Regions from separate parts of the Variovorax sp. CCNWLW186 genome, predicted to be linked through region 1. Evidence: riboswitches for the same ligand, from Rfam matches in the RefSeq annotation. Region 1 holds a riboswitch; the other holds the start of a gene.
The links. Region 1 has a riboswitch for thiamine pyrophosphate ahead of thiC (phosphomethylpyrimidine synthase ThiC). Riboswitches for the same ligand answer to the same signal wherever they lie in the genome.
Positions count from the first base shown of each region.

Region 2: another riboswitch for thiamine pyrophosphate. It lies ahead of V9K97_RS01875 (purine-cytosine permease family protein); the one in region 1 lies ahead of thiC (phosphomethylpyrimidine synthase ThiC).

Region 1 is NZ_JBBCBO010000007.1:253,594-259,618, forward strand. Features, by position in the region: gene V9K97_RS11665 (thioredoxin family protein) at 134-460, opposite strand; gene V9K97_RS11670 (HAD family hydrolase) at 554-1,246, opposite strand; gene thiC (phosphomethylpyrimidine synthase ThiC) at 1,302-3,185, opposite strand; TPP riboswitch at 3,272-3,377, opposite strand; gene V9K97_RS11680 (YchJ family protein) at 3,404-3,832, opposite strand; gene V9K97_RS11685 (helix-turn-helix transcriptional regulator) at 3,967-4,701, shown strand; gene iaaH (indoleacetamide hydrolase) at 4,718-6,025, opposite strand, start outside.
Region 2 is NZ_JBBCBO010000001.1:376,062-382,086, reverse strand. Features, by position in the region: gene V9K97_RS01890 (NAD(P)/FAD-dependent oxidoreductase) at 1-29, shown strand, start outside; gene V9K97_RS01885 (aspartate aminotransferase family protein) at 16-1,320, opposite strand; gene V9K97_RS01880 (TetR/AcrR family transcriptional regulator) at 1,432-2,166, shown strand; TPP riboswitch at 2,193-2,300, shown strand; gene V9K97_RS01875 (purine-cytosine permease family protein) at 2,377-3,729, shown strand; gene thiD (bifunctional hydroxymethylpyrimidine kinase/phosphomethylpyrimidine kinase) at 3,683-4,543, opposite strand; gene V9K97_RS01865 (FAD-dependent oxidoreductase) at 4,684-5,775, shown strand; gene thiS (sulfur carrier protein ThiS) at 5,772-5,975, shown strand; gene V9K97_RS01855 (thiazole synthase) at 6,010-6,025, shown strand, end outside.

The sequences.
Region 1 (6,025 bases):
CGCGCCCGTCGATGGGGTGCCTTGCGCAGCGAAATAAAGGAGGAGGCCGCAGGCCGGGGGACATTCGCGGAGTAAGGCACCCCGTCGGCGGGTGCGCCGCCCTGAAAGAAGCAGCGCTAAAGAACCCGGGCAATCACCCCGGCTGAGCAATCAAAGCCAGCGCATCCGAAATCGACTTGCTGTCTTCCGGCCGCACCAGCTTCGCGACCTCCTTGCCGTCGCGCATGAACACCAGCGTGGGCCACAGCCGCACGTTGAACGAGCGCCCCAGCGGGCGGCCGCTGCCGTCCTCGACCTTGATGCGGGGGATGTCCGGATACTTGGCAAAAGCTTCTGCGATATTGGGTTGCGCGGCCTTGCAGATGCCGCACCAATTGGTACCGAACTCGACCACCGCGGGGCCTTTCAGGGCGTCGATCTCAGCGCGGGCCGGTTGCTCGGTCTTGTATTCGGAAGTCATGGCGATCTGGCTCCTTTCTTGGGTTGCTTGGCCCATTGCACCAAAATTTTGCGGGCTTGTTCGCGGCAGGGGCTTGGTTTTTCGACCTGCTTTTTAGGCGGGCTGCATGCCATGCGAGGCAAGCAGCGCGGGCAGTTCCCGCATGTCGCTGAACACCTGCAGCGCGCCGACGCTGCGCAGCGCCTCGGGTCCGCTGTGGCCCGATTCGCCGGTGCTGTAGCCGAACACCGTGGCGCCCGCGGCCACGCCGGCCATGGCGCCCGTGACGGTGTCTTCGACCACCGCGCAGCGTTTCGGATCGACGCCCAGAGCTTCGGCGGCGGCAAGGTACACGTCGGGGTGCGGCTTGGAACGCGGCATTTCGTGGCCGCTGAAGATGCGGCCCTGGAAACAGTCTATGAGGCCCACCTTCGCCAGCTGCAGCTCGACCTTGTGGCGGTCGGCGCCCGAGGCGCAGGCGATGCGGCCCTTGAGCTTTGCATGAATTTCGCGAATGGCCGCGGGAGCGTGGGGAATGGCCCTCAGGTCGCGTTCGAGGGCTTCGTTCCGGCGCGCCCTGAATGCCCTCAGCCACTCTTCGGTGATCTTGACGCCGGTCCTGGATTCGATGAGGGCGGCTTCGTCCTTCACGGCCTTGCCGGTGAAGGTGTTCATCGACTCTTCGGTGGTGAGATGCCAACCGAGTTCGCCGAGCATTTCGGCAAGAACGCGGTTGGTGATGGGTTCTGAATCGACGAGGACACCGTCGCAGTCGAAGAGAACTGCGGCGAAAGGGAATGGAGTCATTGCGCTGGAGGGTTCGGGGAGTTCCCTCCATGGTAGCAATGACCCCGGGGCGAACTCAGGACACCGGCTGAATCGGGATGTAGATCTCGCCACCGCCCGCCATGAACTCCTTGGATTTCTGCGCCATTCCTTCGGCCATGGCTTCCGCCTCGGCCACACCTTTCTTGGCGGCGTATTCGCGCACTTCCTGCGTGATCTTCATCGAGCAGAATTTCGGGCCGCACATCGAACAGAAATGCGCCACCTTGCTCGAATCCTTGGGCAGCGTCTCGTCGTGGAATTCACGTGCCGTGTCGGGGTCGAGCCCCAGGTTGAACTGGTCTTGCCAACGGAACTCGAAGCGCGCCTTGCTGAGCGCATCATCGCGCGAACGCGCGCCCGGATGCCCCTTGGCCACGTCCGCCGCATGCGCAGCGATCTTGTACGCAATGATCCCCTGCTTCACGTCGTCGCGGTCGGGCAGGCCCAGGTGCTCCTTCGGCGTCACGTAGCAAAGCATCGCGGTGCCGGCCCAGCCGATCATCGCGGCGCCGATGGCGCTCGCAATGTGGTCGTAGCCAGGCGCAATATCGATGGTCAGCGGCCCGAGCGTGTAGAACGGCGCCTCGTGGCAGTGCTTGAGCTGCTCGTCCATGTTCGACTGGATCATGTGCATCGGCACATGACCCGGCCCTTCGATCATGGTCTGCACATCGTGCTTCCAGGCAATCTGCGTGAGCTCGCCCAGGGTGCGCAGCTCGGCAAACTGGGCCTCGTCGTTGGCGTCGGCGCCCGAGCCCGGGCGCAGGCCGTCGCCAAGCGAAAAGCTCACGTCGTACGCCTTCATGATGTCGCAGATGTCTTCGAAGTGCTCGTAGAGAAAACTCTCCTTGTGGTGCGCGATGCACCACTTGGCCATGATCGAACCGCCGCGCGAGACGATGCCCGTCATGCGGTCGGCGGTCAGGTGAATGAACGGCAGCCGCAGGCCCGCATGAATGGTGAAGTAGTCCACTCCCTGCTCGGCCTGCTCGATCAGCGTGTCGCGGTAGATCTCCCACGTGAGGTCTTCGGCCACGCCGCCCACTTTTTCGAGCGCCTGGTAGATCGGCACCGTGCCGATGGGCACCGGCGAGTTGCGCACGATCCAGTCGCGCGTGGTGTGGATGTTCTTGCCGGTCGAAAGATCCATCACGTTGTCGGCGCCCCAGCGAATGGCCCACACCAGCTTTTCGACTTCTTCCTCGATGCTCGAAGTGACGGCCGAGTTGCCGATGTTGGCGTTGATCTTCACCTTGAAGTTGCGGCCGATGGCCATCGGCTCGACTTCGGGGTGGTTGATGTTGGCCGGAATGATCGCGCGGCCGCGCGCCACTTCGTCGCGCACGAACTCCGGCGTGATGATGCGCGGAATGCTCGCGCCCATGGGATTGCCGGCCACGCGCTTGGCACGCTCCTCGTTGGCGAGGTATTCGGCCATCCACTCGCGCTTGCCGTTCTCGCGCAGTGCCACGTACTCCATCTCGGGGGTGACGATGCCGCGGCGGGCATAGTGCATCTGCGTCACGTTCGCGCCCGACTTGGCGCGGCGCGGAGTGCGCTGCAGGGCCGAGGCGCCGGCGCGCAGTTCGGCCAGGCGCTGGGCGTCGCGGTCCTCGTTCTTGGCCCCGTCGTCCAGCGCGTGGTGGGTGCGGCCCTCGTAGCTTTCGGTGTCGTTGCGCTCCAGCACCCACGCACCGCGCACGTCGGGCAGGCCGCGGCGCACGTCGATCTCGACCTTGGCATCGGTATAGGGGCCCGAGGTGTCGTAGAGCGACACGGTCTCGCCGTTGGTCAGCAGCACGTCGCGCACCGGCACGTTCAGGTCGGGCCGGCTGCCCGGAATCAGGCACTTGTGCGAAGCGGGAAAGGGCTCGCGCGTGAGCGAGAGCAGGGAGGTGAACTTGTCGGGGGCATTCATGCGGGGCGCTCCTTGTTGAGGGAAAGGGTGCTCCGCAATCGCTCGGTGGACTTTGGGCCGCCACGGTGGGTGGGTGGCGGACCGGAGTCAGGGAGTGCAGCTCTTCTTACGCCGGTATGACCCGGATCAAGTTCGCGGGTCGGCAGCTTTGCCATCTCAGCACGCCACATGCGTGCACCCCGGAGCGAGGCCGATTGTGCGAGCCTCGGCCCGCCGCGTCAACCAGGGGTCTGCAAGTCGCCTTCGAGGTAGAACCAGCGATCGCCCTCGCGCACGAAGCGGCTGCGCTCGTGCAGCCGCGTGGCGGTGCCGGTGCTGCTGCGCTGCCGGGCGACGAATTCGACCTCTGCGTGGTCGGCGTCGAGCACCGATCGCGAGCGGATGTCCAGGCCCAGCCATTTCACGCCGGGCTCGAACTCGATCGACGCCGGCCGCGTGGACGCGTGCCAGGTGGCAAGCAGGTAGGGCCCACGCTCCAGCACAAAGGCGGTATAGCGCGAACGCATCAGCGATTCGGCGTCCGGCGCGGGCGTGCCCTCGAAGTCTTCGAGGTAGCGGCCGCAGCACAGGGCATAGCCGATGGGCTTGTCTCGACGGTCCGTGCGGCCGCAGGGGCAGGGTCCGGTGGTGGGAACAGTGGCGCTCATGAAGGCCTCTATTGGAACACCTCGCGGCCCTGCCCCCGATGGGGCAACCCCGGGGCGCCTCCGGAGATCCACCCTTGGCGCAGTGCTTGCTAGAAGTTAGCCTTGTTTCTGCACACGAAAAGAACGAGGCGGCGATGTACCTGACAGGCTCCGAACAGCAGGCGCTGCGCGGCGTTTTCACGCTGCTGGCGGAAGACCGAGGCGAAGGCGACATTCGCGAGCGACTCGGCCGGGCGCTGCTCGACCTGCTGCATGCGGACCAGTTCGCCTCCTTCGTCTGGAATGCCGAGACCGGTCAGTTCGACGGCCGCGTAGCCTTGAACATGGACCCTGCCAACCTCGACCGCTATGGCGAATGGCATCAGCACCATGACCCGATCACCTTCGTGCTGCAGTCGCACCGCCGCGCGACGCGCGTGACCGACGTGATGCCGCAGCGTGAACTGATGCACACAGAATTCTTCACCGACTTTCTTTCGCGCGACGGACTGCACTGGGGCATGAACCTGCATGCGTTCGAGGGCAACCGGGCGCTGGGCGACCTGCGCATCTGGCGGTGCAAAGGCCGCGGCGATTTCGGCGATCATGAAAAGGCACTGCTCGACCTGATCGAGCCGGCTTTCATCGGTGCGCTGCAGCGTGCTCAGGGTAAAGCGGCTGCCGTGCAAATGCCCGCCGAAGCGCCGTGGAGTGCCCTGAGTGCGCGAGAGCAGGAGGTCGCTCAGGCTGTCTGCGAAGGACTGACCGACAAGGAAATCGCGCGCCGCATGGCGGTGAGCGTGCCGACGGTGCGCACCTACCTGCGGCGCATCTTCGACAAGCTCGGCATCGAACGCCGCTCGGCGTTGGCCGGCTGGGCCCAGCGCTGATACGGCCTAAAGCGCCCTACTTCGCCTTTGGAGCCGGCAGGCGGCCCAGCACGTTTTCCACCGCAAGTCCCAAGGCGAGCAACTTTCGATCGCTGCCGGCGGGCCCGTCGAGTTCCAATCCCACAGGCAAGCCGCTGGTCGCGCCAAGGCCCGACGGCAGCTGCACGCCCGGAATGCCGGCGTTGCTGCCGGGATCGGTGTTCTGTATCAGCACGCCGAAGTTCTCGGGGCTGCTGGCCTCGGGTGCAGCCAGCGGCGCCACGCGCGGCACGGTGGGAAACACCAGCGCATCGAGGCGGTGCTGCGCGAAGGTGTCGCGGTAGAGCTTCTGCAACGCGGGCCGCGCGACGTGCATTGCGTTGTCGTAGGCCGGCTTGGCGTCGACCGTGCCATTCGGCGCCGGCAGCTTGCGCGGAATCACGAACGCCTCGAAGGTGGCCTTGACGTCCGGGCTCGCAATGCCGGCCGTCAGCTGCGCGATGTCGATGCCGGTGCGGTATTTCGCGAGGTAGGCGACCATGTCGTCGTTCGCCTCGTAGAGCGCGACCGGAAAGCCGATGGCGCCATTGAGTTCCATGAGCTTCGGCATCTCCACATCGACCAGCGTGACGCCTGCCGCGCGCAGCTTGGCCAGTGCTGCGTCGGTTGCGGCGCGCGTATCGGCGTCGAGGTTGGCGTAGAAAGCCGGCACCACGCCGAGCCGCACGCGCTTCAGGTCGGCGGGCTTCAGCGGGGCGCCTCCCGCGATCACGCTGTCGAGCAGTGCGACGTCGGCCATCGACTGCGCCATCGGCCCGGCGGTGTCGCGGGTGTGCGAGATCGGCGCGATGCCCCGCTGCGAATAGCGGCCCATGCTCGGACGCAGCGAAGCGCAGCCGTTGAATGCGCACGGAATTCGCACCGAGCCGCCCGTGTCGGTGCCCAGTGCCGCCGGCGCCATGCGTGCGCCGAGCGCCGCGCCGTTGCCCGACGACGATCCGCCGGCCACGCGGCTGACGTCGTAGGCGTTGCGCACGCCCACCTCGGGGCCGGTCTGGAATGCGGGGTTGTAGCCGGTCACGCCGAAGGCCAGTTCGTGCATGTTCGTCTTGCCGAGAATGACGGCGCCGGCCGCGCGCAGCTTGGCGACCACCGGCGCATCGGCCTTGGGAACAAAGCCCTTGAGCGCCGGCGACCCGGCCGTGGCGGGCAGGCCCTGCACCTGGATGTTGTCCTTGATGACCACCGGCAGTCCGGCCAGCGGCTTGCAGGCACCGCCGCGCTTGCGCGTGGCATCGGCGGCACGCGCGGCCGTCAGCGCGCCGGCTTCGTCGAGCGGGATGAA
Region 2 (6,025 bases), on a different contig from region 1:
TGGGCGTGGCTGGCACTACTTCCAGCTAGGCAGCAAAGCCCGGTATTCGTCGATGAAGCTGCCGATGGCGGCGACGAAGCGGTCGATGTCCGCGTCCGGCAACGGCAGCGACAGCACGACGAAGCCTCGCGGCGAGGCGTAGATGCCCTGGCTCAGCAGGTGGAAGAACAGCAACTGGCGCACTCGTCCGTCCACCGCCGCCAGATCGTCCACGCGCCGCACTTCCCCTCGGAGGAAATGCGCGTTCATCAGCGAACCCACGCCGGTGAACTGCATGGCCACGCCCTCCTTCGCGCACAGCGCGTTGAGCCGCGCACGCATCGCCTCGCCGCGCTCGGCCAGCGCGCCGGCCGCCTCGGGGGTGAAGAGTTTCGTGAGGCCGGCATACCCGGCGGCCATGGTCATCACGTTGTTGTTGAAGGTGCCCGAATGCGTGAGCGAGCCCGTGCGTGGATCGAACTGCGCCATCACGTCCGCACGCCCGCCGAAAGCCCCGAACGACATGCCGCCGCCGATGTACTTGCCGAGTGTGGTGAGGTCGGACCGGATGCCCAGCTTATTGGCGAGGCCGTTCGGCGCAAGGCGCGAGGTCATGACCTCGTCGAAGATCAGCAGCGCGCCGACCTCCGTTGCGCCGTCGCGAAGCGCCTGAAGGAAGTCGAGACGCCCCGGAATGCAGCCGCTCGCGCCCTGCATCGGTTCGGCCAGGATGGCGGCGATCTCCGGCCCGTGCTTGGCGATCTGCTCGCTCGCAAGCTGCGGGTCGTTGTAGGGCAGCACCAGGAAATCGAAGGGCACGGTCGTCGGCAGAGGCTTGGCACCGAAGCCGAGCACGCCGCCGTGATAGCCGCCCGAGAACACCACGATCTTTCGCCTTCCCGTGAAGTGCAGCGCGGCCGTGAGCGCCATCAGGTTCGCCTCGGTGCCCGAGTTGGTGAAGCGCAATTGCTCGATCTGCGGAAAGCGCTCGCAGATGGTCCTTGCGAGCCGCCCTTCGAGCAGGTTGTGCCCCGTCAGGTTGATACCGCTTTGCATCGCCTCGATGACGGCATCGCGGATCTCGGGCGCCGAGTGGCCGTAGACGCCGGCCGTGTACTCGGCGATGAAGTCCGCATAGCGGTGGCCGTCGGCATCCCAGAGCGCAGCGCCCTCGCCCTTGGCGATGGTGAGCGGAAATGGCGCGTAGAAAAGCACCGAGCGGCTGTTGGCGCCGGGCATGTAGCGCGCCTGCTCCTCGAACTGGCGCCGGCTCGCGGGGTTGCCGTCGGTGAAGCGTCGATGCGCCTCGGCAAGGGCTTGGTCGATTGCGGCGTCGGTCATGGACTGATCCTTCGAAAGTGGAATGGCGGGCTTCCGCCTCCGATTAATTGATCAATGCTCAATTAATATTATTTATACAATCAATTTCCTCGCCGCACAATGGCAGCCTCCATGAAAAAGACCGCCTCCGAGCCCAAACCCAAGACCGCCGGCCGGCCCGTCGGTGGCGGCGCGCTGTCGAAGCGGCGCATTGCCGAAGCCGCCCTGGCGCACATCGACGAGTTCGGCCTCGGCGCTTTCAGCATGCGGGAAATCGCGGCGCGGCTGGGCGTCTATCCGGCCACGGTGCACTGGCATGTGAGCACGCGCGAGGCGCTGCTCGCTGAAGTGGCCGCCATGGTGATGGCCGATGTCACGCCGCCGCCCGGCAAAGAGGCCTGGCAGGAATGGATCGCGCAACTGTTCCGCCGCTGCCGCGCCGCGGTGCGCCGCCACCCGAACGTGGCGCAGTTGCTTGGCGCGCAACTGGTGTCGAACGGCAGCCTGCCCATCGAGCTGGTGGAAGGCGTGCTCGCGGCCCTGGTCGAGGCCGGATTCGAGGGACAACCGCTGCTGGAGGCCTACAACTGCGTGATTGCGGCCATGCTCGGCTTCGTGACGATGGAGTTCTCCCCCCTGCCCTCGGACAACACCCAGGCCTGGGCCGAGGAGCTGCGCGAGCGCGTCCACACCATTCGCCCGCTCGATCACCCGGTGCTCACGCGCAACCTGCCTCTCTTGGCCAACCAGGCCTTCATCGTGCGCTGGGACAACGGCAGCACCGTGCCGCTGGACAGCAGCTTCGAGCGGCATATCCAGATCGTCATCGATGGTTTGGAAGCTTTCGCGCGCAGGCTCGTACAATAGTTTCCGCTTTGCGCCACGGCGCGGAGCACCACCGCTAGGGGTGTCGAACCGGAATCCGTTCCGGGGCTGACTGAGAGAGTCCCTTTGAACCTGACTGAGGTAATCCTCGCGCAGGGAAGCTGGTCCGGCGGCCTGTCGCGTTGTCTCGCGCGATGGCTCCGCCGCCGGAGCCTCGCCCACCTGCCAAACCTTTTGCATTGGAGCAACTGGATGGCACACGACGATAGTTTTTCTTCCGCCAACGAGGCGCTGACGCCATTGCCCGCGTCTCAGCGCGTGTTCGGCTGGCACGACCACGCCTCGCTCTGGTTCAGCCTGGGCGTCGGGCTGCTGGTGATGCAGATCGGCGCCTACCTGGTGCCGGCGGTGGGCACGCGCGATGCGGCCATTGCGATCGTGCTGGGCTCGCTGCTCGGCGCGGGCCTTCTGGCCTGGACTGCGCGGCTGGGCTGCGAAACCGGCCTGGCGAGCGCCGGGCTGATGCACGCCACCTACGGCAGCGCCTTCGCGCGGCTGCCGGTGCTGCTCAACATCGTGCAGCTGGTGGGTTGGACCACCTTCGAGCTGGTGATCATGCGCGAGGGCACGCAGGCCATCGGCCAGCAGGCGTTCGGGCTCACGCTCACCGGGCCGCTGGGCGGCGCCCTTACCACCCTGCTCTGGGGCGCGGTGCTGCTGGCGCTGCTGGCGGGTTCCATGGTCAAGCTGGTGCGGCGCTTCGTCAGCCGCTTCGGCCTGCCGCTGGTGGTGCTTTCGCTGGTATGGCTCACCTGGCAGTTCGCAACGCGGCTCGAGGCAAAGGGTCTTGAAGCCTTCTGGGCCCGGCCGGGTGCCGGCGGCATGGGCATGTTCAGCGCGCTCGACCTGGTGATTGCGATGCCGGTGTCGTGGCTGCCGCTGGTGGCCGACTATGCCCGCCACGGCAAGCGCAATGCGAACGGACGGGGCGGCCTCGGCAGCGCATTCACCGGCACCTGGCTCGGCTACGCGCTGGCCAACATCTGGTGCTACGCGCTCGGCGTGATGGTGGTGAGCGTGGCGGAGCCGGGCACCGGGCTGGTCACCGCCCTGCTGCTCGCACAGGGCGGGCTGGTGGCGCTCGGCCTGATCCTGATCGACGAGCTCGACAACGCATACGGCGACGTGTACTCGGGTGCAGTGTCCACCCACAGCCTGCTGCCGCGCTGGAGCGTGCGCCGCTGGGGCCTGCTGATCGCGGCGCTGTGCACCGGGCTGGCGCTGGTGCTGCCCATGCACACGCTCGAGCCATTTTTGCTGATGCTGAGCTCGGTGTTCGTGCCGCTCTACGGCGTGATCCTGGGGCGACTGGGCACGGGCCGGGCCATAGCATCAGTCGGCAACAACCGCCGCGTCGACCTTGGTGCAGCGCTGATCTGGATTGCCGGCATTGCGGCCTATCACGCTGCCGCCAAGTGGGCGCCCCAGTTCGGCGCCGCGCTGCCGACGCTGGCAGCCACCTTCCTGCTGGCGTGGATCAGCCGGCCCAAGCCGACGCCTACAACGGCAGGCGGTGCGTCGGCACTGGCGCAAAACCGTGGTTGAGCGGACCGTGTCCCTCGCCGATGCGCACGCTCGCACCGGCGGCCATGGCGCCGAGCACGTAGGCGCGCGCGCGCTCCACGGCCTCGGGCAACGCCAAGCCCAGCGCCAGGTGCGCGGCAATGGCGGACGACAGCGTGCAGCCGGTGCCATGCAGATTGCGGCTCGCAATGCGGGCCGAGGCCAGGCGCTTGCGCATACCGCCGCGCCCCAGCAGCACGTCGACCACTTCGTCGCCGGGCAAGTGGCCGCCCTTGAGCAGCACGGCCTGCGCGCCAAGCACCAGCAGTTCTTCGGCCGCGTCGTCGAGCGCATCGATGCCGTCGATGGCATGGCCGATGAGCAGCGCAGCTTCGTCGAGATTGGGCGTGACGACCACGGCGCGCGGAAACAGCTCGCGCACCAGCACCTGCACCGTCTCGGCGGCAATCAGGCGGTCGCCGCTGGTCGCAACCATGACGGGGTCGAGCACCACGTTGGGCAGCCGGTAGTGATCGATGGCCCAAGCCACCACGTCGACCACCTCGGGCGCATGCAGCATGCCGAGCTTGACCGCATCGACGCCGATGTCTTCGACCACTGCCTGGATCTGCGCCTTGAGAAACGCCGGCGGCACGCCGTGGATGCCGGACACGCCGCGCGTGTTCTGCGCGGTGAGCGCGGTAATGGCCGTCATGCCGTAGCAGCCGAGCGCCGCGAAGGTCTTCAGGTCGGCCTGGATGCCCGCACCGCCGCCGCTGTCGGAACCGGCGATCGAGAGCACGCGCACGTAGCGCTGGGGCGCTTGGGGCGCGTTTGGGTGTGCAGCTTGGGTCATGCTGAAAATTATCGGCGACTCGCCTTGCCTTGCTCCCTCCCCTCCCGGGGGAGGGTTGGGGTGGGGGCACGCGGCGTATCCAATGGGCGCCCTGCCCGCCCCCATCCCAGCCTTCCCCCAAAGGGGGAAGGAGCAAAGCCATGAGCCTGCCGTTTCAATCGGTCGCCATCCTCGGCGCGGGGCTGATGGGGCGCTTGCTCGCGGTCACGCTGGCGCGGGCGGGTTGCAAGGTCGAGCTGTTCGAAGCAGGCCGTCCCGAGGCGGAAGGCGCGGCCGCGCGCGTCGCGGCCGCCATGCTCGCCCCGCTGGCCGAGTCGGCCGTGGCCCCGGTGTCTGTCGTGCGGATGGGCCAGTACGCGTTGAGCCGCTGGCCCGAACTGCTGGCGCCGCTGGCGCAGCCGGTGTTCTTCCAGCGCGAAGGCACGCTGGTGTTGTGGCACCGGCAAGATGCTGCCGAGGCAACGCGGCTCGCGCGCGTGCTGGCCCGCACCGGCGTCCAGGTGCCCGAACTCGCCGCGATGCAGACGCTCGACGGCTTGGGCATTGCCGCGCTGGAACCTTCGCTGGGCCAGCGCTTCGCACAAGGGCTCTTTCTTCCGGGCGAAGGCCAGCTCGACAACCGTGCATTGCTTTCCGCACTGCTCGCTACGCTGCAAACCAGCCCCGACGTGAAACTGCATTGGCAGTCGCCACGCGCACCGGAAGATTTTTCTCCGGGCGCACCGGGCCAGCCCGACTGGGTGATCGATTGCCGCGGCCTCGGCGCCAAGCCTCAATGGAATGCACTGCGCGGCGTGCGCGGCGAAGTCATTCGCGTGCATGCGCCCGAGGTGGCACTGCAGCGGCCGACCCGGCTGGTACATCCGCGCTATCCGCTCTACATCGCACCCAAGCCCGGCGGCGTGTTCGTGATTGGCGCGACCGAAATCGAATCGGACGACATGTCGCCTGCCAGCGTGCGCTCCACGCTCGAGCTGCTGAGCGCTGCCTATGCGGTGCACAGCGGCTTTGCCGAGGCCCGCATCCTGGAGATTGCAACGCAATGCCGCCCCACGTTGCCCGACAACCTGCCCGCCATTCGCCAATCGCACCCGCGCGTGCTGCAGATCAACGGCCTGTACCGCCACGGTTTCATGATCGCGCCCGCCGTGCTCGACGCCGCCATGGAGCTGCTGATGCACGGCCGCTCCGTGCTCGCGCAAAGCCTTGGCCTGGAGATTTCCGACACATGACGATCGACGTACTGATCAACGACAAGCCTTTTGCGCTGCCAGAAAGAGCCACGCTGGTGGATGCGCTCGCCGCGCTGAACGCCGTGCCGCCTTTTGCGGTGGCCGTGAACCGCGAATTCGTGCCGCGCTCCGCCTATGCGGCGCGCGCACTGCAACCCCAAGACCGCATCGAAGTGATCCGCCCCGTGACCGGCGGGTGAACAAAGCGACATAGCGACGGAGACAACACACACCATGACCACCTCTTCAA